2 regions of the Buttiauxella gaviniae genome follow, and region 2 is predicted to be linked to the other one. Evidence: riboswitches for the same ligand, from Rfam matches in the RefSeq annotation. Region 2 holds a riboswitch; the other holds the start of a gene.
The links. A riboswitch is a leader RNA that binds a small molecule or an ion and turns the genes downstream of it on or off. The one in region 2 is predicted to bind cobalamin.
Positions count from the first base shown of each region.

Region 1: linked by a shared signal. The riboswitch ahead of btuB (TonB-dependent vitamin B12 receptor BtuB) and the one ahead of AB1E22_RS17170 (cobyrinate a,c-diamide synthase) in region 2 are both predicted to bind cobalamin.

Region 1 is NZ_JBFMVT010000002.1:2,031,192-2,042,630, reverse strand. Features, by position in the region: gene btuB (TonB-dependent vitamin B12 receptor BtuB) at 1-937, opposite strand, end outside; cobalamin riboswitch at 1,004-1,190, opposite strand; gene trmA (tRNA (uridine(54)-C5)-methyltransferase TrmA) at 1,300-2,400, shown strand; gene AB1E22_RS10125 (YijD family membrane protein) at 2,446-2,802, opposite strand; gene fabR (HTH-type transcriptional repressor FabR) at 2,817-3,458, opposite strand; gene sthA (Si-specific NAD(P)(+) transhydrogenase) at 3,655-5,055, shown strand; gene oxyR (DNA-binding transcriptional regulator OxyR) at 5,038-5,955, opposite strand; gene AB1E22_RS10105 (carbohydrate-binding protein) at 6,446-8,902, shown strand; gene argH (argininosuccinate lyase) at 8,982-10,355, opposite strand; gene AB1E22_RS10095 (argininosuccinate synthase) at 10,464-11,439, opposite strand, start outside.
Region 2 is NZ_JBFMVT010000002.1:3,597,780-3,609,218, forward strand. Features, by position in the region: gene dacD (serine-type D-Ala-D-Ala carboxypeptidase DacD) at 1-196, shown strand, start outside; gene sbmC (DNA gyrase inhibitor SbmC) at 403-873, shown strand; gene AB1E22_RS17160 (FUSC family protein) at 963-2,021, shown strand; gene AB1E22_RS17165 (DUF496 family protein) at 2,178-2,498, shown strand; cobalamin riboswitch at 2,783-2,957, shown strand; gene AB1E22_RS17170 (cobyrinate a,c-diamide synthase) at 3,066-4,448, shown strand; gene cbiB (adenosylcobinamide-phosphate synthase CbiB) at 4,445-5,404, shown strand; gene AB1E22_RS17180 (cobalt-precorrin-8 methylmutase) at 5,413-6,045, shown strand; gene cbiD (cobalt-precorrin-5B (C(1))-methyltransferase CbiD) at 6,042-7,178, shown strand; gene AB1E22_RS17190 (cobalt-precorrin-7 (C(5))-methyltransferase) at 7,172-7,774, shown strand; gene AB1E22_RS17195 (decarboxylating cobalt-precorrin-6B (C(15))-methyltransferase) at 7,764-8,333, shown strand; gene AB1E22_RS17200 (cobalt-precorrin-4 methyltransferase) at 8,326-9,099, shown strand; gene cbiG (cobalt-precorrin 5A hydrolase) at 9,080-10,141, shown strand; gene AB1E22_RS17210 (precorrin-3B C(17)-methyltransferase) at 10,135-10,860, shown strand; gene AB1E22_RS17215 (cobalt-precorrin-6A reductase) at 10,920-11,439, shown strand, end outside.

The DNA of each region.
Region 1 (11,439 bases), 1.6 Mb from region 2:
TGTCGAGGGTTGTGCCATCGTTATAGCGTCCATACTCGCTGCTATAGTTGTAGTCCTTCACTTTTTGATAGCTCGCCAATAATTGCGACGAATAGATGCCGGAATGGAAACGCATGCCAGCATCGTAATTCTGGTTATAGAGCTGGTGCTCATCTGCGCTGTACGCTGGGGTATACGGCGGCGCACCTAAATCGTAGTCACTATTGTTGGTGTAACCGTAGGTACGGAAGAAACCATCAAACTCTTCGTTAAATTTGTGCTCAAGGCCTGCCCAATAGCTCTTACTGCGGTAACCATCGCGATCATTATCACGGCTATAAGTAGAATGTGGCTGAACATTGAAACCTTTGGTCGTTTCGTACGCCCCAGAAACTGTCGCTATCGTATCGTCAAAACGCTGGCGCACGGTACCGTCATACTGCTGGTAACTATTCGAACCAACGCCCGCATTGATCTGCGATTTTTCTTCATCGGTCTGAGTAATAATGTTAACCACGCCACCAATCGCACCAGAACCATAAACGGCTGAACGAGGGCCGCGAATGTATTCCACTCGCTGTACTAAAGAGATAGGGATTTGGTTAATGTCTGAGGAGTTAGAAATACCAGGACGTGCCAGCGGAACGCCATCCACCAGCACTAATACATGGCTGGCACTCGTTCCACGGACAAACATAGAGGACGTCTGCCCCAAACCACCATACTGTGAAATGTCTACCCCAGGCAGGCGACGCATCACATCGTTAAGTGATTTTGCCTGCCACTGGTCGATCTCTTCCCGGGTAACAACATCCGCAGGAGCCAAAACAGTATTCACCGGTTGCTGAAAACGGTTCGCCGTTACCACCAAAGTTTCGTCAGAATTGCTGTCTTGCGCCCAGCCTGAAAAAGCCGTTACGGACAACGCCGTAAGCAGCGAAAGTTTTTTTAACTTCATTTATATAAGCATCCGCTTTCCAATAAGGATGCCGCAGACATAACCGATAGCACGCGATAGTTATGCAGATTGCGACGTATACCGGTAGGTCTTCGGGCTTGGAGGTGTTTTTTGGATGATGACTTCCCACTTTATTAAGCAGTGTCTGCCCAAGGCGCTCATCCCACTCTTCCTTACCGCTGCGCGTCAGCCCCAGAATTGCACTGGGTTCCCTTTTAACTTATGTAAAAAGACCGGAAACGCCATGCTACGATCTTGTTAATAAGTTTGTCTAGAAACATCAAAATGCAACAGCACTGGACATCACGCACCTATTCCCTACAATCGCCGCGTTGTTTGACTTTATTAACAGGTAGCAGCCTATGACACCCGAACATCTCCCGATTGAACAATACGACGCGCAACTGGCCGAAAAAGTCGCCCGCTTGCAAAGCATGATGGCCCCTTTTGCCGCGCCTGCGCCGGAGGTGTTCCGTTCACCCGTCAGTCATTACCGGATGCGTGCTGAATTCCGTATCTGGCATGATGAAGACGACCTGTACCACATCATGTTTGAAAGCCAGACCAAACAACGTATTCGAGTTAACAGCTTCCCGGCTGCCAGCGCGCTGATTAATGCGCTCATGCCTGCCATGCTCGACGGCGTGCGTGATATTCCTGCCCTGCGCCATAAACTCTTCCAGATTGATTATCTGACGACGATGAGTAACCAGGCGGTCGTTTCTTTGCTGTATCACCGCAAATTAGATGAAGAGTGGCAGCAGCACGCCACGGCGCTGCGCGACAATTTGCGTGCGCAAGGTTTCAACGTGCATTTGATTGGCCGTGCGACCAAAACCAAAATCGAACTGGATCAGGATTTCATCGATGAGCGTTTACCTGTCGCCGGTAAAGAGATGATTTATCGCCAGGTTGAGAACAGCTTTACCCAGCCTAATGCCGCGATGAACATTCATATGCTGGAATGGGCGTTGGATGCGACGAAAGATTCCAGCGGAGATTTGCTGGAGCTGTACTGCGGAAACGGGAATTTCTCTTTGGCGCTGGCACGTAACTTTAATCGCGTACTGGCAACTGAGATCGCCAAACCATCGGTAGCGGCTGCGCAATACAATATCGCGGCGAACGAAATCGAAAACGTGCAAATTATTCGTATGGCGGCAGAAGAGTTTACTCAGGCGATGAATGGCGTGCGAGAGTTTAACCGCCTGAAAGGTATCGACCTGAAAAGCTACCAGTGCGAAACCATTTTTGTCGATCCACCGCGCAGCGGCCTGGATGCTGACACCGTGAAGATGGTGCAGGCCTATCCGCGGATTCTTTATATTTCTTGTAACCCACAAACTCTTTGCGAAAATCTCGAAGTGTTGAGCGAAACTCATCATGTTTCGCGTCTGGCGCTCTTCGACCAGTTCCCGTATACGCATCATATGGAATGCGGCGTGTGGCTGACACGCAAATAGACAGCAAAACGGACGCCGAGGCGTCCGTTTTTTTGGTTCAGAACGTTATTCCGTAACCTGCGTTTTACGGGCGCGAATCTTAAATCCAATCCAGAATAACAATGCAACCGAAAGCACCGATGGCAGGAAATTAGAACCAATGACCGGGTATTCAGCGCGTACAACCGCGCTATACAGCAAAACACCCAACACAAAACACGCAGCGGCGAGACTTGGTAGGCCAACCGGCATCGTACGGTTTTGATACCGCTGATGCAGACAGTACACCGTCAGCACCAACGTAATAATGGGGAAAATAGAAAACGGTACAACTGAGCTAAAAATCGCGGCAAATGTCCCGTTAATTGCGAGGCCTGCAATAAACGCCAACCCGAGCGTACCTCTGTCTTGTAACTGTTTCATTGCTCTTCCTTCACTCACTCTTCGGATAATTGAGCTAATGCCATTTTTTCTTGCTCCCGGCGATACCAGTAATACGCACCTTTTGAAATCATGCGTAACTGAAGCACCAGGCGCTCTTCAAGCTGACGACGCTGATCGGCATCAACGTCCAGCGCTTCGGCACCAGCGCTAAACACAATCGTAACCATGGCTTCCGCCTGCGCTTCAGTGAAACTGCGCGGCATGCGATTTTCGAGTTCCAGATAGTCAGCAAGTTCCGCAATAAAGTGCTGAATTTCGCGCGCGACAGCGGCACGAAATGCGGCAGACGTTCCGGAACGCTCACGCAGCAGCAAGCGAAACGCGTTGGGATTATTGCCGATAAATTCCATAAATGTTGAGACAGAAGTACGGATTACGCTCCCGCCTTTAGCAATTCGCTGGCGAGCCTGGCGCATTAGCTGGCGTAGCATCAGGCCGCTCTCATCGACCATTGTCAGCCCGAGTTCATCAACGTCCCGGAAATGGCGATAAAACGATGTAGGCGCAATACCAGCCTCACGGGCGACCTCGCGCAAACTCAGGCTGGCGAAACTCCGTTCAGCACTTAACTGACTAAACGCCGCTTCTACCAGAGAACGCCTGGTTCTCTCTTTTTGTTGCGCTCTTACACCCATCATGTTGCCTGAATCTCTTAAATCGAACTCGCACTATACCAGAGAATAACTTAACTGGTTTTATACCGGATTGTGAATGATTGTTTACGCGACGTTCCTCGCGTTACGCAGCAAAAAGCACAGGGATAATTGGGTTATCACGCGGTTAATGTTACCATCATGTTGCTTTTATGTATAAGAACAGGTAAGCCTTACCATGTCACACACCTACGATTATGACGCAGTAGTAATTGGTTCCGGTCCTGGCGGCGAAGGTGCCGCAATGGGGCTGGTGAAACTTGGAGCAAGGGTAGCCGTTGTTGAGCGCTACCATAACGTGGGTGGCGGTTGTACTCACTGGGGAACCATCCCCTCTAAAGCCCTCCGCCACGCCGTCAGCCGCATTATCGAATTTAATCAAAACCCGTTATACAGCGACCACACCCATCTTCTCCGTTCTTCCTTCGCCGACATTCTAAATCATGCCGATAGCGTCATTAACCAACAAACTCGCATGCGCCAGAGCTTCTATGAGCGCAACCGCTGTGAGATGTTGCAGGGCGATGCGCGTTTTGTAGACGAGCATACGATTTCGCTGGAATGCCACGATGGTTCAGTGGAAATGATCACCGCCGAGAAATTCCTGATTGCCTGCGGCTCAAGGCCTTATCGCCCGCCGGAAGTCGATTTCTCTCATCCGCGCGTCTACGACAGCGATTCCATTCTTAACCTGCACCATGAACCACGCCACGTCATTATTTATGGCGCTGGGGTAATTGGTTGTGAATATGCATCGATTTTCCGCGGCATGAACGTCAAAGTGGATTTGATTAACACTCGCGATCGCCTGCTGGCATTCCTCGATCAGGAGATGTCCGACTCACTCTCTTACCACTTCTGGAATAGCGGCGTTGTTATTCGTCACAACGAAGAGTTTGAGAAAATCGAAGGCGTGGAAGATGGCGTTATCGTCTCGCTTAAATCTGGCAAAAAAGTAAAAGCTGACTGCCTGCTTTATGCAAACGGACGTACCGGGAATACCGATTCTTTATCGCTGGAAAATGTCGGGCTGGAAGCCGATGGCCGAGGTCTTTTAAAGGTCAACAGCATGTACCAGACCGCGCAGCCGCATATTTATGCCGTCGGTGATGTGATTGGTTACCCAAGCCTTGCCTCTGCAGCTTACGATCAGGGTCGAATCGCCGCGCAAGCGATGGTGAAAGGCGAAGCGACTGCCCATCTGATTGAAGATATTCCCACGGGGATTTATACCATTCCGGAAATCAGTTCCGTGGGGAAAACCGAGCAGCAGTTAACGTCGATGAAAGTGCCGTACGAAGTGGGTCGGGCGCAGTTTAAACATCTGGCGCGGGCGCAAATCGTTGGGATGAATGTGGGAACGCTAAAAATTCTCTTCCATCGTGAGACGAAAGAGATTTTAGGTATTCACTGCTTTGGTGAGCGCGCAGCCGAAATTATTCATATCGGCCAAGCGATTATGGAGCAGAAAGGTGGTGGTAACACCATTGAGTATTTTGTTAACACCACCTTCAACTACCCGACGATGGCGGAAGCCTATCGGGTCGCAGCACTAAACGGTTTAAACCGCTTGTTTTAACGCTGGCTCAAAATGGCCATCCATATGCGTGCGGATGGCCTCACCAAGCTGCTCGTAGCGCCCACGCAATGGGGAACCTGGACGATAAACCAGGCCGATAGTCCGACGCGGTTCTGGTTTATAACATGGCAGATAAACTACACCGTCGCGCTCACGCTCGTTCGGTACTGCCAGCGCCGGTAACAACGTAATTCCGCTTCCCGCAGCGACCATGTTACGCAACGTTTCAAGGCTGGTTGCGCGAAAATGCGTATCTTCTTCTGCACCCGCTTCAAAACAGAAACCCAGCGCCTGATCGCGCAGACAGTGCCCATCTTCCAGCATCAGCAGCTTTTCACCCGCCAGATCTGACAGCGGAACGCGGTCGCGATTCGCCCACGGATGATCCTGATAAATCGCCAGTTTCATCGGCTCATCAAACAGCGGTACTTCAATAAAAGCTTCGCTTTCTTTCACTAACGCCAGAATTGCACAGTCGAGCTTCCCGCTATCAAGCTGCGCTAACAGCTGATGGGTTTGCGCTTCATGCAGATACATTTCCAGTTTTGGAAAGGTTTTGTGCAGCATCGGGATAATTTGCGGCAGCAGGTAAGGCCCCACTGTTGGGATCAGACCAATATGCAGCGGCCCGGACATCGCCTCGCCCTGCTGGCTCGCCATTTCTTTAAGCACTTTAACTTCTCGAAGCACAGTACGCGCCTGGTCCACCAGCAGCAAACCCGCCTGAGTGAACAACACTTTACGGCTGGTGCGCTCAAGCAGCATCACACCGAGTTCATCTTCAAGCTTACGAATCTGACCGCTCAGCGTTGGCTGGCTGACATGGCAGGCATCCGCTGCCCGACGAAAGTGACGATGCTCAGCCAGCGCCACCAGGTATTCTAGATCACGAATATTCATTCTCTATCCTCCGTCGCCATGATAGCCCATGGCGATAGAAATCATAGCAACGAACGACTCTACCTATCAAGAAGGAATATGCCATAATAGCCAGCCACCGCACGAACCGCCCCTTGCTGCTTCTGTTAAAGAAAAATTCTATAGAAGAAACTTTTTCTCTCGTATGACGGTCAATGAAAATTAATGTGAATACTTATAACAGCTAGTATTCATTATTTTTCTATATTTATTCCGATAAAAGTAAGAATAATTACCTCATAATATTTTTATATATATTCCAAATATAAAATTCACAGCACAATTTATTGCAGACAATTTAATTCACCTCATAAATATATATCCAAACTTATACATCAACTAAATATATACCGAATTTTATAACCCTGAAATCTATAGATAAATAAATTAGTAATTATTTGTCATTAATAACTCCCTTAATTAAAATACCGCTGACTTTATATAAACAATTAAATATCAGGACGGTATTAATATGAAAATGAACACGATATCCCGGACATTATTAGCTCTGGGAATGTTAGGCTGTGCGGCTAACGCTCTGGCACTGGAAGCATGGAGTGGGCAGGAAGGTAGCCAAATCAGGGACGTTATCTTTGACAGTAAAGTTTATTCAAATGCATGGTGGGTTGCGGCAACCGACTGCCCGCAAGCCGCAGCCCAGGATGCATCAAGCAGCCCGTGGAAATTTGTTCGAAATGCAACCCCTGCAGAAATAACACAGTACGGCAACCCAACGACCTGCGACGCAGGTAGCGTCACTCCCGTTACACATGATGCATTCAGCGCTGACAAAGATTATATCACTGACGATATCGTTGCCTGGGAAAAGGTTAATTACAAAGCCATTGGCAAAATCCCTGCACACTCCTTTACACCTGGTGCTAATAATCCATGGAAACTCTACGTCCTGACGCAAGCCTGGAACGCAACGGCAACCTACAAAAAAGGTGATGTCGTTAAAGTTAACGGTCAGTCCTATGAGGCGCTGTTCTACACCACTGGCGACGATCCGTCACTGGCGGCGAATCAAAATCCACAGGGAAATAACGGACGCCCGTGGAAACCACTGGGTGCAACGGTTGATTATACTCAGGCACAGCTTAATGCAGCTCCACAGCTCAGCACTTCCACGCTCTATGCGGCAGGTACGTTGGTGACATACAAAGGCCAGCCGTATGTCTCTCAGGCACAAGTTAAGTCTGTTTTACCGACCGATGCTAACTTATGGGCCGTTTATACCGACTGGACAGGCACCAAAGATCGCGTTGGCACACCAAAAAATCCATGGCCAGCCCATGTTTACGCGCCTTATGTTGATTTCAGCCTGAACAACATTCCAGACTTAGCCAAACTGGCGACTGAACAAAAGATTGACCACTTCACGATAGCTTTCGTGGTCGCTAAAAGCGCTGAACAATGTACCCCGACATGGGGCACATACTACAATCTGCAAGACTATACCCAATACAGCAAAATCAAAGCGCTGCGCGATCTCGGTGGCGACGTAATGGTTTCTATTGGCGGTGCAGCTAACTATCCGATGGCCGCAGCCTGTAAAAATGACGCTGACCTGCAGCAGATTTATCACGACATCGTGGAAAACCTGAATCTCAACGCGCTGGACTTCGACATCGAAGGAAACTGGGTTGCCGATCACGATTCTATCCAGCGCCGTAACCGCGCAGTGAAAGCCGTGCAGGATCAATGGAAAAAAGAAGGTCGTAGCGTCAAGATCTGGTATACCCTGCCGATTCTGCCAACGGGCTTAACGGCTGAAGGTATTTACGTTCTGGAAGACGCACATAGTAAGGGCGTAGAACTCGCTGGCGTTAACGTGATGACCATGGACTACGGTAATTCCATTTGCCAGTCAGATGGCACTGAAGGCCAGAATATTCACGGTAAATGTGCAACCTCAGCGATTGATAATCTGTTTAAACAGATCAAAACCATCTGGCCTGAGAAGTCTGACGCAGAAGTCAATGCCATGATGGGTACCACGCCAATGATCGGCTATAACGACGTTCAGGGCGAAGTCTTCTACAAGTCCGATGCCAATCTGGTTATGGAAGACGCTGTGAAGCGCGATATCGGCATGATCGGTATCTGGTCGATGGCGCGTGATCAACCAGGTGTTGCTAAGCAAGTCAGCCCTGAGCACAGTGGCATGACCGAACAGCAGATGCCGACGTATGGCTACAGTGCAATCTTTGCACCATTTACCCATGACAATTCCGGCACAGCAACCGATCTCCCTGGTGATGTGAAAGCGGTATTCGTTAGTCTGTTTAACGGTGAGAAACGCATCAACGTTAACTTTGATAGTACAAAATTAACAGGCTCAAACGCTTATAACGTAGATCTCAATGGTGAATATATATTTTCGACATCGGGAGCGCACAGCTATTACGGCTACAAATATAACTATGGCCAGCAAACTAATATTCTCGCCCCGAGCAAGCACCTTACTGCCGGAAAAGTCATTACCGTCAAACGCCTCAGCCCAAACCCAGAAGTACTGGCACAGTTGACTGTAACGGAAGATATGTTGAAGGGGAATAACCCGGTAGTAAGTGCTGGGGAAGTAAAAGCCATCACCGTTAAAAGAATCAACGGTCAACCAAATATAGCCGTTGATTTTGATAACAAAGCACTGGGTTATAAAGCGCCAAATGGCTCAGCCTATGTTGCAAAAATCATGGGTGCGCCTGAAAACGGACAATATCTCTTCAGTTGCGAAGTTGGCATCTGTTACTACACCTCAGCAAAAACAGTAACTGATACCTCTACCAACCCAGCCACTGACACCACCACAGTAAGCAGGGGTTACAACGAGCTTACCGCTGGTGAAACCATCGTTATTGAGCGTACTGCACCAAACCCTGCAACCGTAGCTAAACTTCTTGTTACTGCGGATATGCTGAAGTAATAACCCGTCTTTGATTCATAAGACTGACAAAGCGGAACCCGGCCAAGGTTCCGCTTTTACGTTATATACACCAGGCCGGTTAAACCAGACGCTGTTTTGCGTCCTGAATTGCTAGCGCAACCTGCTTCGGTGACACACCACCTTTGGCGGCACGCTTATCGAGGCAAGATTGCAGCGACAAAATCGCATAAACATCATCACCAATCACCGGGCTGAATTTCTGCAGATCCGTAAGTGACAACGCTTCCAGCGCTTTGCCCTGGCGAATCGCTTCTACCACCGCCTCACCCACGATATGGTGCGCTTCGCGGAACGGCACGCCTTTCGCAACCAGATAATCCGCAAGTTCAGTCGCGTTGGCATAACCCTGCTCGGCCGCTTCTTTACAGCGCGGACGCTTCACCTGAATGCCATCCAGCACCAGCACCGACATATGCAGGCAATCAAGCCAGGTGTCGAGCGCGTCGAACAGCCCTTCTTTGTCTTCCTGCATGTCTTTGTTGTAAGCGAGCGGCAGCCCTTTCAGGGTCATCATCATGCCCGTTAAAGCGCCCTGCACACGGCCACATTTACCACGAATAAGCTCCAGCGCATCCGGGTTTTTCTTCTGTGGCATCAGCGAAGAGCCAGAGGTCACGCGGTCAGACAGCTCAACAAATCCGGCTTCACCGGTGTTGAAGAAAATCAGGTCTTCAGCAAAGCGCGACAGGTGAACCATGCCGATAGACGCATCAGAAAGCAGCTCCAGCACGTGGTCACGATCGGATACGCTGTCCAGGCTGTTACGCGTTGCAGACGCAAAACCTAACCAGCCAGCCAGTTGCTCACGGTCGATTTCGTATGCTGTACCCGCTAATGCGCCGCTGCCCAGGGGGCTAACGTCGAGGCGTTCCAGCGTGCTCTGCAAGCGGCTTTCGTCACGCGCCAGCATCTCAACATACGCCAGGCACCAGTGCGCAAATGTCACCGGCTGGGCACGCTGCAAGTGCGTGTAGCCCGGCATTACAGCATCCTGGTTATTTTCAGCGGTTTCAATCAGCGCGTGTTGCAGTTGGCGAGTCGCCCCCAGCAGTTCGCTGATTTGCATTTTGCACCACAGTTTTAGGTCAGTAGCGACCTGATCGTTACGGCTCCGGCCAGTGTGGAGTTTTTTGCCCAACGCACCGACTTTATCGATGAGTTTGCCTTCCACCCAGCTATGAATATCTTCCGCGTCGCTCTCAATAATCGCCTGCGGATTAGCTTGTACTTCTTCAAGCAGGAAATTCAGCGCCTGCTCAAGTTCCTGCTGTTCAGCAACGGTCAGAACACCAACGGTAACCAGCGCTTTGGACCAGGCGACAGACCCCACAATGTCTTGTTCAGCCAGTCGGTAGTCAAAGCGTAGTGAGTCGTTAAACGATTTGAACCGCTGGTCTGCTGCCTGAGTAAAACGTCCACCCCAAAGTGCCATAATGATGCTCCATTAATTAAATGATTCGACTACCGTCAGGCATTATCGTCGTAGGCAGTTTGAACCCGGGCAGTGCTCGGGTTCAAAATGACAAGTAAGATAGCCTGATTATTTCTTCAATTCGTTCAAAGCACGAATACGTGATGACAACGAGAACAGACGAATAAAGCCGCCCGCGTGGCTGTGGTCATACACTTCGTCTTCGCCGAAGGTGGCGAACTCTTCGTTGTACAGGCTGTTTGGTGATTTCTTCTGCTGCGCCGTCACCTGGCCTTTATAAAGCTCAAGCACAACTTCGCCGTTCACTTCTTCTGCCAGTGATTCTGCGGACGCCTGCAGAGATTTACGCAGCGGGGCGAACCAACGTCCATCGTAAACCACGTAGGACATTTCCAGGCCCAGTTGTTCACGCCATTTGAAGCTATCGCGATCCAGAACCAACTGCTCAACGCCACGGAGTGCGGCCATCATGATAGTGCCGCCAGGGGTTTCGTAGCAGCCACGGGACTTAATCCCGACGAGACGGTTTTCGACGATATCAATACGACCGATCCCGTGTTTAGAACCAATCTTGTTCAGCGTTTCCAGGCACTGGAACGGCGTCATGGCTTCACCGTTAACCGCAACAACTTTGCCTTGTTTCACGGTAACAGTGACTTGCTCTGCCTGATCTGGCGCTTCTTTCGGATCAACAGTCCAGACCCAGCAATCTTTGTTCGGTGCATTCCACGGGCTTTCCAGCACACCGCCTTCGGTAGAGATGTGCCAGGCGTTTTCGTCACGGCTGTAGATTTTCTCAAGCGAAGCGGTAGTTGGGATATCACGCTCTTTCAGGTAATCCAGCAGCGCTTCGCGGGAACGCAGATCCCACTCACGCCATGGCGCAACCACTTTCAGATGCGGAGCCAGCGCGGCCCAGGCAGATTCGAAACGCACCTGGTCGTTACCTTTACCGGTCGCACCATGGCACAGCGCATCTGCACCGACTTTATTTGCTACATCCACCAGCGCTTTTGCGATAAGCGGACGAGCCATAGAAGTACCCAGCAGATAGCTGCCTTCGTACAGTGCGCCGGTCTGCAAT
Region 2 (11,439 bases):
GCCTAACATTAAAGCTAAATATGTTCTCGAAAGCCAGGAGATGGAAGCGCCGGTTGCCGCAAACCAACATGTTGGCGAAATCGAGCTATTTGATCGCGACAAACTTATTGCGCACTGGCCCCTGGTGACGCTGGCAGATGTCAAAAAAGGTAGCGCCTGGTCCCGATTCAAGGATTACCTGAGCCACAAGCTGTAATACAAGGTTTGAACAAGAAGGGTCGACAGCAATGTCGGCCCTTTTTTTTGTCTGGACTAAGATCTACAGGACTAAGATCTACAGGCAAAAGAATTGCGAAAAGCGACCATGCTCGCAAAGTAACCACGCCATCCTGACAAAGGATTGTTTACCTGCAATAACGTGGTGTATAAACATACAGTGTTTTAATCTAATCAGGAGGTCATATGGAATTTAACGTGCAGCAAGTTCATGAGCGTAAAGTAGCCGGTTTTCATATGGTTGGGCCTTGGGAAAAGACGGTGCATCAAGGTTTTGAGCAGCTTTCCCTGTGGGTGAAATCGCATAAAATCGTCGGCGAAGAGTGGCTGGCGGTTTACTACGACAACCCTGATGTTGTCCCTGCGGAAAAGCTCCGCTGTGACACCGTCGTCTCCGTTGCCGAAAACTTTACCGTGCCGGAAAACAGCGAAGGCGTAATAGTCACCCACATCGAAGGTGGGCAGTATGCGGTTGCCCGAGCACGCGTCGACAACAATGACTTTCAGCAACAATGGGAAAGTTTCTTCGACGCGGTAGAAGGCGATAAACGCTACCGGATAACAGGCAAACCCTGCTTCGAACACTATCTGAATGATGGTTCCGAAAGCGGCGTTTGGGAAATAGACATGTATATTCCGGTAGCAGATCAAGTCTGAAGCTGATGGGGGCGCAGGCCCCCTAACTTTGTGATGCCCCCACAAGAAAAACAGGTACAATCCCGTTTTTGTTTTCAGGAGAGCCGGGTGTGCGCCCCGACAAATCACTAAGTCCCTTTGAGCTCCGCATCTATCGCAATTACCGAACGGTGCATGGCGTTCGTATCGCGCTGGCATTTATCCTCACATTTCTCATTGTTCGCCTGTTACAGGTTCCTGAGGGAACATGGCCGCTGATCACTCTCGTGGTCGTCATGGGGCCGATCTCTTTTTGGGGCAATGTCGTGCCTCGCGCGTTTGAGCGTATTGGCGGCACCATTTGTGGCGCGGCGATGGGGCTGGTGGCTCTGCGTCTGGAACTTATTTCATTGCCGTTAATGCTGGCCTGGTGTGCCGTTGCGATGTTTATTTGCGGCTTTCTGGCGCTCGGCAAACGCCCGTATCAGGCGTTACTGATTGGTATTACCCTTGCGGTCGTGGTGAGTGCGCCGGCGGGAGACATGAAAATTGCCCTGTGGCGCAGCGGCGATGTCATTTTTGGCTCATTGCTGGCTATGCTTTTTACCAGTATTTATCCGCAGCGCGCCTTTATCCACTGGCGGATACAAATGGCGAATTTTGTCACAGCATTCAGTCGTGTTTATAACGCCGGTTTATCGCCTAACCTGCTGGAGCGCCCGCGCCTCGATAAACACTTACAACGTGTGCTGACGGATGTAGTAAGAATGCGCGCGCTGATTGGGCCGAGCAGCAAAGAAACGCATATTCAGAAATCCATCTTCGAAGCGATACAAACCGTAAGCCGCAATATGGTGTGTACACTGGAGTTACAGGCCAACGCCTATTGGGCCTCTCGTGAAAGCCATTTTCTGATGATCAACGCGCGCACACTGCGCGATACCCAGCAGATGACGCTGCACACGCTTTCGTCTATAGCGCTCGCTTTACACGACGGAAACCCGTCACCCATTTCTGCGAACAATGAAAAACTGACGGAAATCGTCAGTGAGTTGCGCCAGTTAATGCAAGATAGCCAAAATGGGAAACTTCAGGAAACCCCCATTCATGGTTATGTTTGGTTAAGTCTTGAGCTTGCACGCCAGCTTGAATTGCTGTCGCAGTTGATCTGCCGCGCGTTACGCAAATAATTGCATAGCCTGATATGAATTGCTGGTTTCGATTCAGCATCAATTGAGGTTAAGATAGCGAAAGAGACCCATTGTCAGTGGCTGCCGCTACCATTAAGGTTACCTTATGGCGGCTGTCTTAACGAATCCGAGTATGAAATTAGCAGGGGTATAAAAATGGAACCAACAAAACCATCTTTCCAGGACGTGCTTGAGTTCGTGCGTCTGTTCCGTCGCAAAAACAAACTGCAACGTGAAATCCAGGACGTACAGAAAAAAATTCGTGATAACTCAAAACGTGTTCTGCTGCTCGACAACCTGAGCGACTACATCAAGCCAGGCATGAGCATTGAAGCTATCCAGGGCATCATCGCCAGCATGAAAACCGACTACGAAGACCGTGTTGATGACTACATCATCAAAAACGCGGAACTGTCTAAAGAACGTCGTGAAATTTCCAAAAAACTTAAAGTCATGGGCGAAATCAAGCCGGAGTAATCCCCGCTGGTTTCAATCACTACTTAAAAACCGCCGCTGGCGGTTTTTTTTCGCCTTTAAAAAGTTAGGGGGTAGGCTGCACCTACTATAAATGGGGTAATGCCTTATCTGTCAGGGATTACAGGTATCGGATAATAAAAGGTAAATCCAGGCGTGAAGGCTTACCCGCGCTTAAAAAATCAGTAAAAATTGTTATAGCGCAACACTCCATATCCATTAGCTTTTAAACTGTGTCAGCTTTTACATATTCATCTGCATGATGTTTTAAACCTCATGCAGGAAAACCGACATACTGACTCGTTTATGCCATGTCGCTCAAACATGGCTGGGAAGGGGGTGACATTCCCCCGCAGCCCCCGCTGCTGTGATGCCGACGAACCCGCGTAACCACTGATCTAAAGATTGGGAAGGGCGGGCGAGAATGACGCTAAGCCAGAAGACCGACCTGTCAGCCAACTCTAACAACTCCTTCGGTGGGAAGTCAGTTGTCATCAGATGCGTATCGCCTCCGGGCGCGTGCGCGCGTGCTGACAGCCTCTTATTGCCGAAAAAAGTAATAAGGCAACTATGGCAGGGGCAGCGAAACACGCATTCGTTATTGCAGGAACCAGCAGCGGCTGCGGGAAAACCACCGTCACGCTTGGGTTACTTCGTGCACTTATGCAGCGCGAACTGCGTGTTCAACCTTTCAAGATTGGCCCAGATTATCTCGACAGCGGCTGGCACAGCGCCGTCACCGGTATCGCCTCGCGCAATCTTGATGCGTTTATGTTGCCCACTCCCACGCTAAACGGCCTGTTCGCAAAACAGATGCAGCAGGCAGACGTCGCCGTTATCGAAGGCGTGATGGGGTTGTACGACGGCTACGGCACCGACCCGAACTATTGCAGCAGTGCCGCGATGGCAAAGCAGCTCGGTTGCCCGGTAATACTGCTCCTGGACGGCAAAGCCGTTTCAACCTCTATTGCCGCCACGGTGATGGGGTTCCAGCACTTTGACCCAACGCTTAATATTGCGGGCGTCATCCTCAATCGCGTCAACAGCGACAGCCATTATCAACTGCTCGCCGAGGCGATCACCCGCTATTGCGGGCTGCCGGTGTTAGGGCGCGTGCCGGTGATGGCGGACGTGGCTTTACCGTCGCGCCATCTCGGGCTGGTTCCGGCTCAGGAAAATGCTCCTCAGGATGAACGCTGGCAACGTCTGGCGCAGCAGTTTGAAGACACGGTGAATATTGACCGTCTGCTGGAACTCTCTCGCCTGGATGAACTGCCGCACGGCGAAGCGCCCGGTATGCCTGACGCGGCATTAGCCGACGGGCTCACGCTTGCCCTCGCCGAAGACGAAGCCTTCAACTTTTACTACCCCGATAACCTCGAAATGCTGGAGCGTGCAGGGGTGAAAATCCAGCGTTTTAGCCCTCTGCATGATGACAAACTGCCCGATTGCCAGATGATTTGGATAGGCGGCGGCTACCCCGAAGTGCATGCCGCAAAACTTGCCGCCAACGTCAGCATGCGCGAATCCATCCGCAACGCCCATGAAAAACGTATTCCGATGTACGCCGAATGCGGCGGCCTGATGTATCTGGGGGAATCGTTGACCGACGGCAACGGCGAAACCCACGCGATGTGCGGCGTGTTGCCCGGCCACAGCCAGATGGGCAAGCGCCTCACGCGTTTTGGCTACAGTGAAGCGACCGCCATGGTAGACACACTGCTTGCCCGCAAGGGCGAAACGTTACGCGGGCATGAATTCCATTATTCCGACTTTAGCGGCCCATTACCTGCCGCTTTTGATTGCTGCAAATGGCGAGATGGCGTGGCGATTTCGCGCTGGCAGAGCGGCATTCAGCACCACGCAACCTTCGCCAGCTATCTGCATGTGCATTTCGCCCAGCGACCAGGCTTGCTGGACCAATGGCTCACGCTTGCAAGGAATCATCTATGACATTACTCGCATGGGCGGCAGCCTGGCTGCTGGATTACTGGCTCGGCGACCCGCCGCACTGGCCGCATCCGGTGCGCTGGATTGGCAATCTCATCACCGTGACGCAGCGCGTGGTGCGCAAGTTTTGCAAAAGCGAACGCGCCCTGAAAATGGGCGGCGGTGTGCTCTGGCTGGTAGTGGTGGGCACCACTCTGAGCGCCAGTTGGGGGCTTTTGCACCTCGCAAACTTCATTCATCCGTGCGTCGGCTGGTTAGTTGAAGTGTGGATGATTTACACCGTGCTTGCCGCCCGCTGCCTGAGCGATGCGGCTCTTGAGGTCTACCGCGCCCTCAAAGACGGAACGCTTGCCGATAGCCGCGAAAAACTCTCGTGGATTGTCGGGCGCGATACTTCGCAGCTCGAGCGCCCGCAAATCACTCGCGCGGTCGTAGAAACCGTGGCGGAAAACAGCGTTGACGGCGTCATTGCGCCGCTGTTCTTCCTGATGCTGGGGGGCGCACCGCTGGCGATGGCTTACAAAGCCATCAACACCCTCGATTCCATGGTCGGATACAAAACCGAAAAATACCGGGCCATTGGCTACGTGAGCGCCCGACTCGACGATCTCGCCAACTACATTCCTGCCCGTTTGAGCTGGCTGCTGTTAAGCGCCTCCGCCTGGTGCCTGCGGGCCGATTTCAGCCGGGCGCTGCGCATAGGCTGGCGAGATCGCTACCAGCACAGCAGCCCAAACTGCGCCTGGCCTGAGGCCACGGTTGCGGGAGCGCTGGGAATCCGTCTTGGCGGGCCAAACACCTATTTTGGCGAACGGGTAGAAAAACCCTGGATGGGGGATGAGCAGCGCGGCATCGCCCTCGACGACATTACACGCACCATTCAACTCATGATGTTGGCTTCCCTGCAAGCTTTGCTGCTGTTTGCCGCACTGCGCTGGCTGACGTTTGGCATCGCATAAGGATTCTCATGAAATACTTGCAACAACCCCAGCTTATTGAACAACACAGCTTTGAAATTATCAGCGAGATTATTGCCGCTGAACGCCCGGATTACCGCTTTAACGACGCCATTCAGGAAGCGATGATCAAACGGGTTATCCACACTACCGCCGATTTTGAGTGGCTGGATATTCTGTGGTTCTCACCGGATGTCATCGAAAAACTGACCGACAGCGTGAAGCGCGGCTGCACCTTATATACCGACACCACGATGGCGTTATCAGGCATCAACAAAACCCTGCTGGCGCAATTCGGTTGCAGTTGCCGCTGCTTTATTAGCGACCCGCGCGTGGTGGCCCATGCAAAAGAGCAGGGCATGACGCGTTCGATGGCGGCGGTAGATCTCGCATTGCAAGAAGAGGGCGAGAAGATCTTTGTCTTTGGTAACGCGCCAACCGCGCTGTTCCGTCTGCTGGAAAAAGGCGCGCAGCCATCCGCGGTTATCGGTGTGCCGGTCGGTTTTGTCGGTGCCGAAGAGTCCAAAGAAGCGTTAGTGGCAAGTGGCTTACCGGCGATTGCCGCGCGCGGGCGCAAAGGGGGCAGCAATGTGGCCGCCGCCATTGTGAATGCGCTGCTTTACCGCCTGCGGGAGTCTGCGTGAGCGAACAACAGGGCGAATGCGTCTGGCATAAAGGCAAGGCCTATCGCAAAGGTTACACCACCGGATCCTGTGCTACGGCTGCGGCGAAAGTCGCCGCACTCATGGTGTTGCGCCAGCATGTGATCGACCAGGTGTCCATCGTGACGCCTTCCGGTGTCACGCTGCACCTCAACGTGGAAATGCCGATTATCGAAGGCCAGCAGGCGACGGCGGCGATTCGCAAAGACGGCGGGGACGACATCGATGCCACTCACGGCATGTTGATCTTCGCCCGCGTCCAGCTCAATGACAGCGGCACGATCACCCTGCGCGGTGGCATGGGCGTGGGTGTGGTGACGCGCAAAGGCATTGGCCTGGCGATTGGCGAATCCGCGATTAACCGCACCCCGCGTCAAACCATTGAGGCGGGCGTGCGTGAAGTGATTGGCACGGAGCGCGGCGCAGACATTGAAATTTTCGCACCGGAAGGCGAAGAGCGGGCGAAGAAAACCTACAACCACCGCCTGGGCATTCTGGGCGGGATTTCCATTATCGGCACCACCGGCATTGTAATGCCGATGTCCGAAGAGAGCTGGAAACGCTCCCTGGCACTCGAGCTGGAAATGAAGCGCGCCGCAGGCCTTGAGAAAGTCATCCTGGTGCCGGGAAACCACGGCGAACGTTTTGTGCGCGAGCAGTTGCAGTTAGATAGCGACTGCCTGGTAACGATGAGTAATTTCGTCGGCTACATGGTTCAGGAAGCGGTTCGTCTGGAGTTTCGCCACATCGTTCTGATTGGTCATCCGGGCAAACTCGTCAAAGTGGCCGCAGGTATCTTCCACACTCACAGCCACATTGCCGACGGGCGCATGGAGACGCTGGTGGCGCACCTGGCGTTGATGGGCGCGCCCTTTGCCTTGCTTGAAGCCGTAAGCCAGTGCGACACCACCGAAGGTGCGCTTGAGATCATCGCCGAGCAGGGCTTTCAGGGCGTATTTGAACGGCTCGCAACGCGCATCTGCGAGCGCGTGGAAGAGATGCTGCGCTTCACCCAGTCCCCGCCAAAATGCGACGCCATTATGTTCTCATTCGACAACCAGATTTTAGGCAGCAGCCGCCCGGTGGCTGATATTGCGCAGGATTTCAGATGCTAACCGTAGTGGGCATTGGCCCTGGTGCCACGGAATATCTCACCTTCGAGGCGCGTAACGCGATTACCGACGCGCAGATATTGGTCGGCGGCGCACGTCAGTTGTCGCTATTTGCTGAATTTGGCGGTGAAACACGCTTACTCGATAGCGATCTCGACGGCCTGATGACGTGGCTGCGGGGGCGCATCCACCAGCGCGTGGTGATCCTGGCCTCGGGCGACCCGTTAATTTACGGCATCGGCAAACGTCTGTCGGCCAATTTCTCGCCCGCTGAACTGCGCATTATTCCCGGCATTAGCTCGGTGCAATATTTGTGCGCCAAAGCGGCGGTCGACATGAACGATCTGTGGATAACCAGCAGCCACGGACGCGAGCCAGATTTTCAGGCGATTGCCGCGCACCGCAAAGTGGCCATGGTGACCGACAAAATCATCGGGCCCCACGCGATAGCCCAGGCGCTGCTGGCGCGTGGCCTGAATCCCACTCTTATTATTGGCGAGAACCTCTCGTCAGCCGATGAACGAATCCACCGTGTGGCCGCCGCTGATGTGGCGCAGAGCTATGCGATGAACGTGGTAATTATCCTCAATGAAAGATGATCTCTTTTTACGCGGCGCACGCGTGCCGATGACCAAAGAAGTGGTGCGCACCCAGGCGCTGGACCGTTTACAACTTCAGACCGCAAAACGATTTATCGACATTGGCGCAGGCACCGGCAGCGTGTCGCTGGAAGCCGCATTGCGTTACCCGCAACTGCACGTCGCGGCGATTGAACGCAACCCTGACGCGCTGGCGTTAATGGCTGAAAACTGTGAGCTTTTCGCCTGCCCGAACGTGGAGATAATCAGCGGTTATGCGCCGATAGAATTAGATGTGATGGCCGATGCGGTATTTATCGGCGGCAGCGGCGGGCAACTGACCGAGCTTATTGACTGGTCGCTGGCGCACCTGGTCCCCGGCGGGCGTCTGGTGATGACCTTTATTCTGCATGAAAACTTAACCTGCGCCTTAACCCACCTTGAGCAGTGCGCTATTCGCGATTTCGACTGCCTGCAACTTCAGGTCTCCACCCTCGCGAAGCTAGGCAACGGGCATTACTTCAAACCCAATAACCCTACCTTTTTGATTTCTTGCCTCAAGGAAGGAAGCGATGTCTAAAATTTTTGATACCCGCAAAGTCTGGTTCGTCGGCGCGGGGCCAGGCGACAAAGAGCTGATCACCCTGAAAGGCTATCGAATTTTGCAGCAGGCGGAAGTGGTGATTTATGCCGGTTCGCTGATTAACCCTGAACTGCTCGATTACTGCCCGCCAAACGCCGAATGTCACGATAGCGCCGGCCTGAATCTTGAGCAAATTATCGAGCTGATGGAAAACGGCGTGAAAGCTGGAAAGCTGGTGGTGCGCCTGCAAACGGGCGATCTCTCTCTTTACGGCTCGATTCGTGAGCAGGGTGAAGTGCTGACCGAGCGGGGAATCGGTTTTGTTTCGGTGCCTGGCGTCAGTGCATTTTTAGGGGCCGCCGCCCAGCTTGGCGTGGAATACACCGTGCCGGAAGTCTCGCAAAGTCTGATCATCACGCGCATTGAAGGCCGCACGCCGATGCCGCCGCTCGAACAGCTTGAATCGTTCGCAAGGCATCAAACGTCCATGGCGATTTTTCTCTCGGTGCAGCGTATTAACCGCGTTGCCGAACGCCTGATTGAAGGCGGTTATCCTGCGGATACCCCGGTCGCCGTGGTCTATAAAGCGACGTGGCCTGACTGCCAGGAACTACGCGGTACGCTGACGGATATTGCCGAAAAAGTGCGCGAAGCGGGGATCCGTAAAACCGCGTTGATTATGGTCGGCGCATTTTTGGGCGAAGAGTATCACTACTCCAAACTCTACGACGCAGGATTCAGCCATGAATACCGCAAGGCCTGAGTCGGTCGCGCTATTTTGCCTGACGCCCGGCGGCGTGGCGCTTGCCCAGCGTCTGCGGTCTGAGTTTGCGCTGGATTGTTTTACCAGCGAAAAACTGCTGCAACCGGGGTTTATTCCCTTCGGCGGCAGCTTTGCGCAAACCGTAGAGCAGGCGTTTAGCCAATATTCTGCGCTGGTGTTTATCGCCGCCACAGGCATTGTGGTGCGCGTCATCGCGCCGCTGGTATGCGACAAAATGCACGACCCGGCGGTGGTGGTTATGGACGAGCGGGCAGAACACGTCATCAGCTTGCTTTCCGGGCATCTGGGCGGCGCGAATGAATTAACCCGCCATCTGGCGGAAATTCTGGACTCCGATCCGGTGATCACAACCGCGACCGATGTTAACCAACTGGCAGCGCTCGATACGCTGGCGGCAAAGCTCGACGCCACCCTGCTCGATTTCCGCCAGACGGTAAAAACCGTCAACCAAATGTTGGTGAGCCAAAAGCGCGTTGGCCTGTGGTGGGATCGCGATTTTGCGGCCCATGCCAAACAATACGACACGCGCGGGTTTATCCCGGTCGATGATCTCGGGGCGCTACCGGCGCTTGACGCGCTGGTCTGCGTCACGCTGCGCGATGTGCTGCCTGCGCAAACTATTCCACTTTTTAAACTGGTGCCTAAGCGCGTAATAGCCGGAATGGGCTGCCGACGCGATACACCATCGCAAACGGTGGCGACATTGTTTAGCCAGCAACTGGCTGCAAATCATTTTGACCCGCTGGCGTTACGCGTCATCGGCAGCGTGACCCTCAAAAAAGATGAACGTGCGCTGCTCGATCTGGCGCAGCACCATCAAGTCCCTTTCGAAGTTTTTAGCGTTGAACAACTTGCCCAACATGAACATCGATTCCCCGCGTCGGAATTTGTGCGTCAAACCGTGGGCGTGGGCAGCGTTTCACAACCGGCTGCGTGGCTTCTGAGCCACGGAAATTTGGTTGGCACGACTCTGCGCGAGCAGGGCGTCACCATTACTTTAGGAGTTATAGACAGATGTTAACGGTAATCGGCATTGGCCCTGGCAGCGAAGCCATGATGACTCAGGAAGCCATTGCTGCCCTGCAAGAAGCTGAAATTGTTGTCGGCTATAAAACCTATACCCACCTGGTTAAGCCGTTAACCGGCGACAAACAGGTGATCAAAACCGGTATGTGCCGCGAAATTGAACGCTGCCAGACCGCCATTGAACTGGCGCAGGCCGGGCACAACGTCGCGCTGATCAGCAGCGGTGACGCCGGGATTTACGGCATGGCAGGCCTGGTGCTGGAGCTGGTAACCAGCCAGCAACTGGACGTCGAAGTACGCCTGGTGGCGGGGATCACCGCCAGTATTGCCGCCGCTTCTTTGCTGGGCGCGCCGTTAATGCACGATTTCTGCCACATCAGCCTGAGCGATTTGCTCACGCCGTGGCCGGTTATCGAAAAACGCATTATCGCCGCCGCGTCTGCTGATTTTGTTATCTGCTTCTACAACCCGCGCAGCCGCGGCCGCGAAGGGCATCTGGCACGCGCGTTCGAGCTGATGAGCGACTTCACCAAACCGCAAACGCCGGTTGGCGTAGTGAAAGCGGCCGGGCGTAAAAAAGAGCAAAAATGGCTGACGACCTTCGGTGAGATGGACTTCGAGCCGGTCGATATGACGAGCCTTGTGATTGTCGGAAACCAAACCACTTACGTGCGCGACGGCCTGATGATTACTCCGCGAGGCTACGAGCTGTGAGTGAAGCGCTGCCTCCTGTAGGTCGGATAAGCGAAGCGCCATCCGACGTTAATACGCCGGTGCTGGTGTTCGGCGGAACCAGCGATGCGCGCTTTATCTGCCAGATCCTCGATGAACAGCGCATTTCCTACACCTTATCGGTGGCGACCGCGGTCGGGAAATCGCTGGCGGGGAACATAGCCGGAGAGATTCGCGTCGGGCGTATTGATGCCAGTGAAATTGCCGACTGGCTGGTGACGCATGCGGTGCGCTGGGTGATTGACGCCTCGCATCCGTATGCGGAACTGCTTAGCCGCAACATCAGCCACGCCTGCGAAACGGTGGGCGTGACGTTAAGCCGCTATCAACGCCGCAGCGAACTTAACGATCTGGAGCACCCGCTGCTGCGTAAAGTCGCCAACCTGCAAGAAGCGTGCGCGGTGGCGCAGGAGTACGGCCCGCGTGTGCTGCTCACCACCGGCAGTAAAGAGCTGGCGGCGTATCAAAAAGGTCTGCCGGATAAATTCCTGCTGGCGCGCGTGCTGCCGACTTGCGAAGTGATTGCCGAATGCGAAGCCCTGGGCCTGGGTGTAGACAACA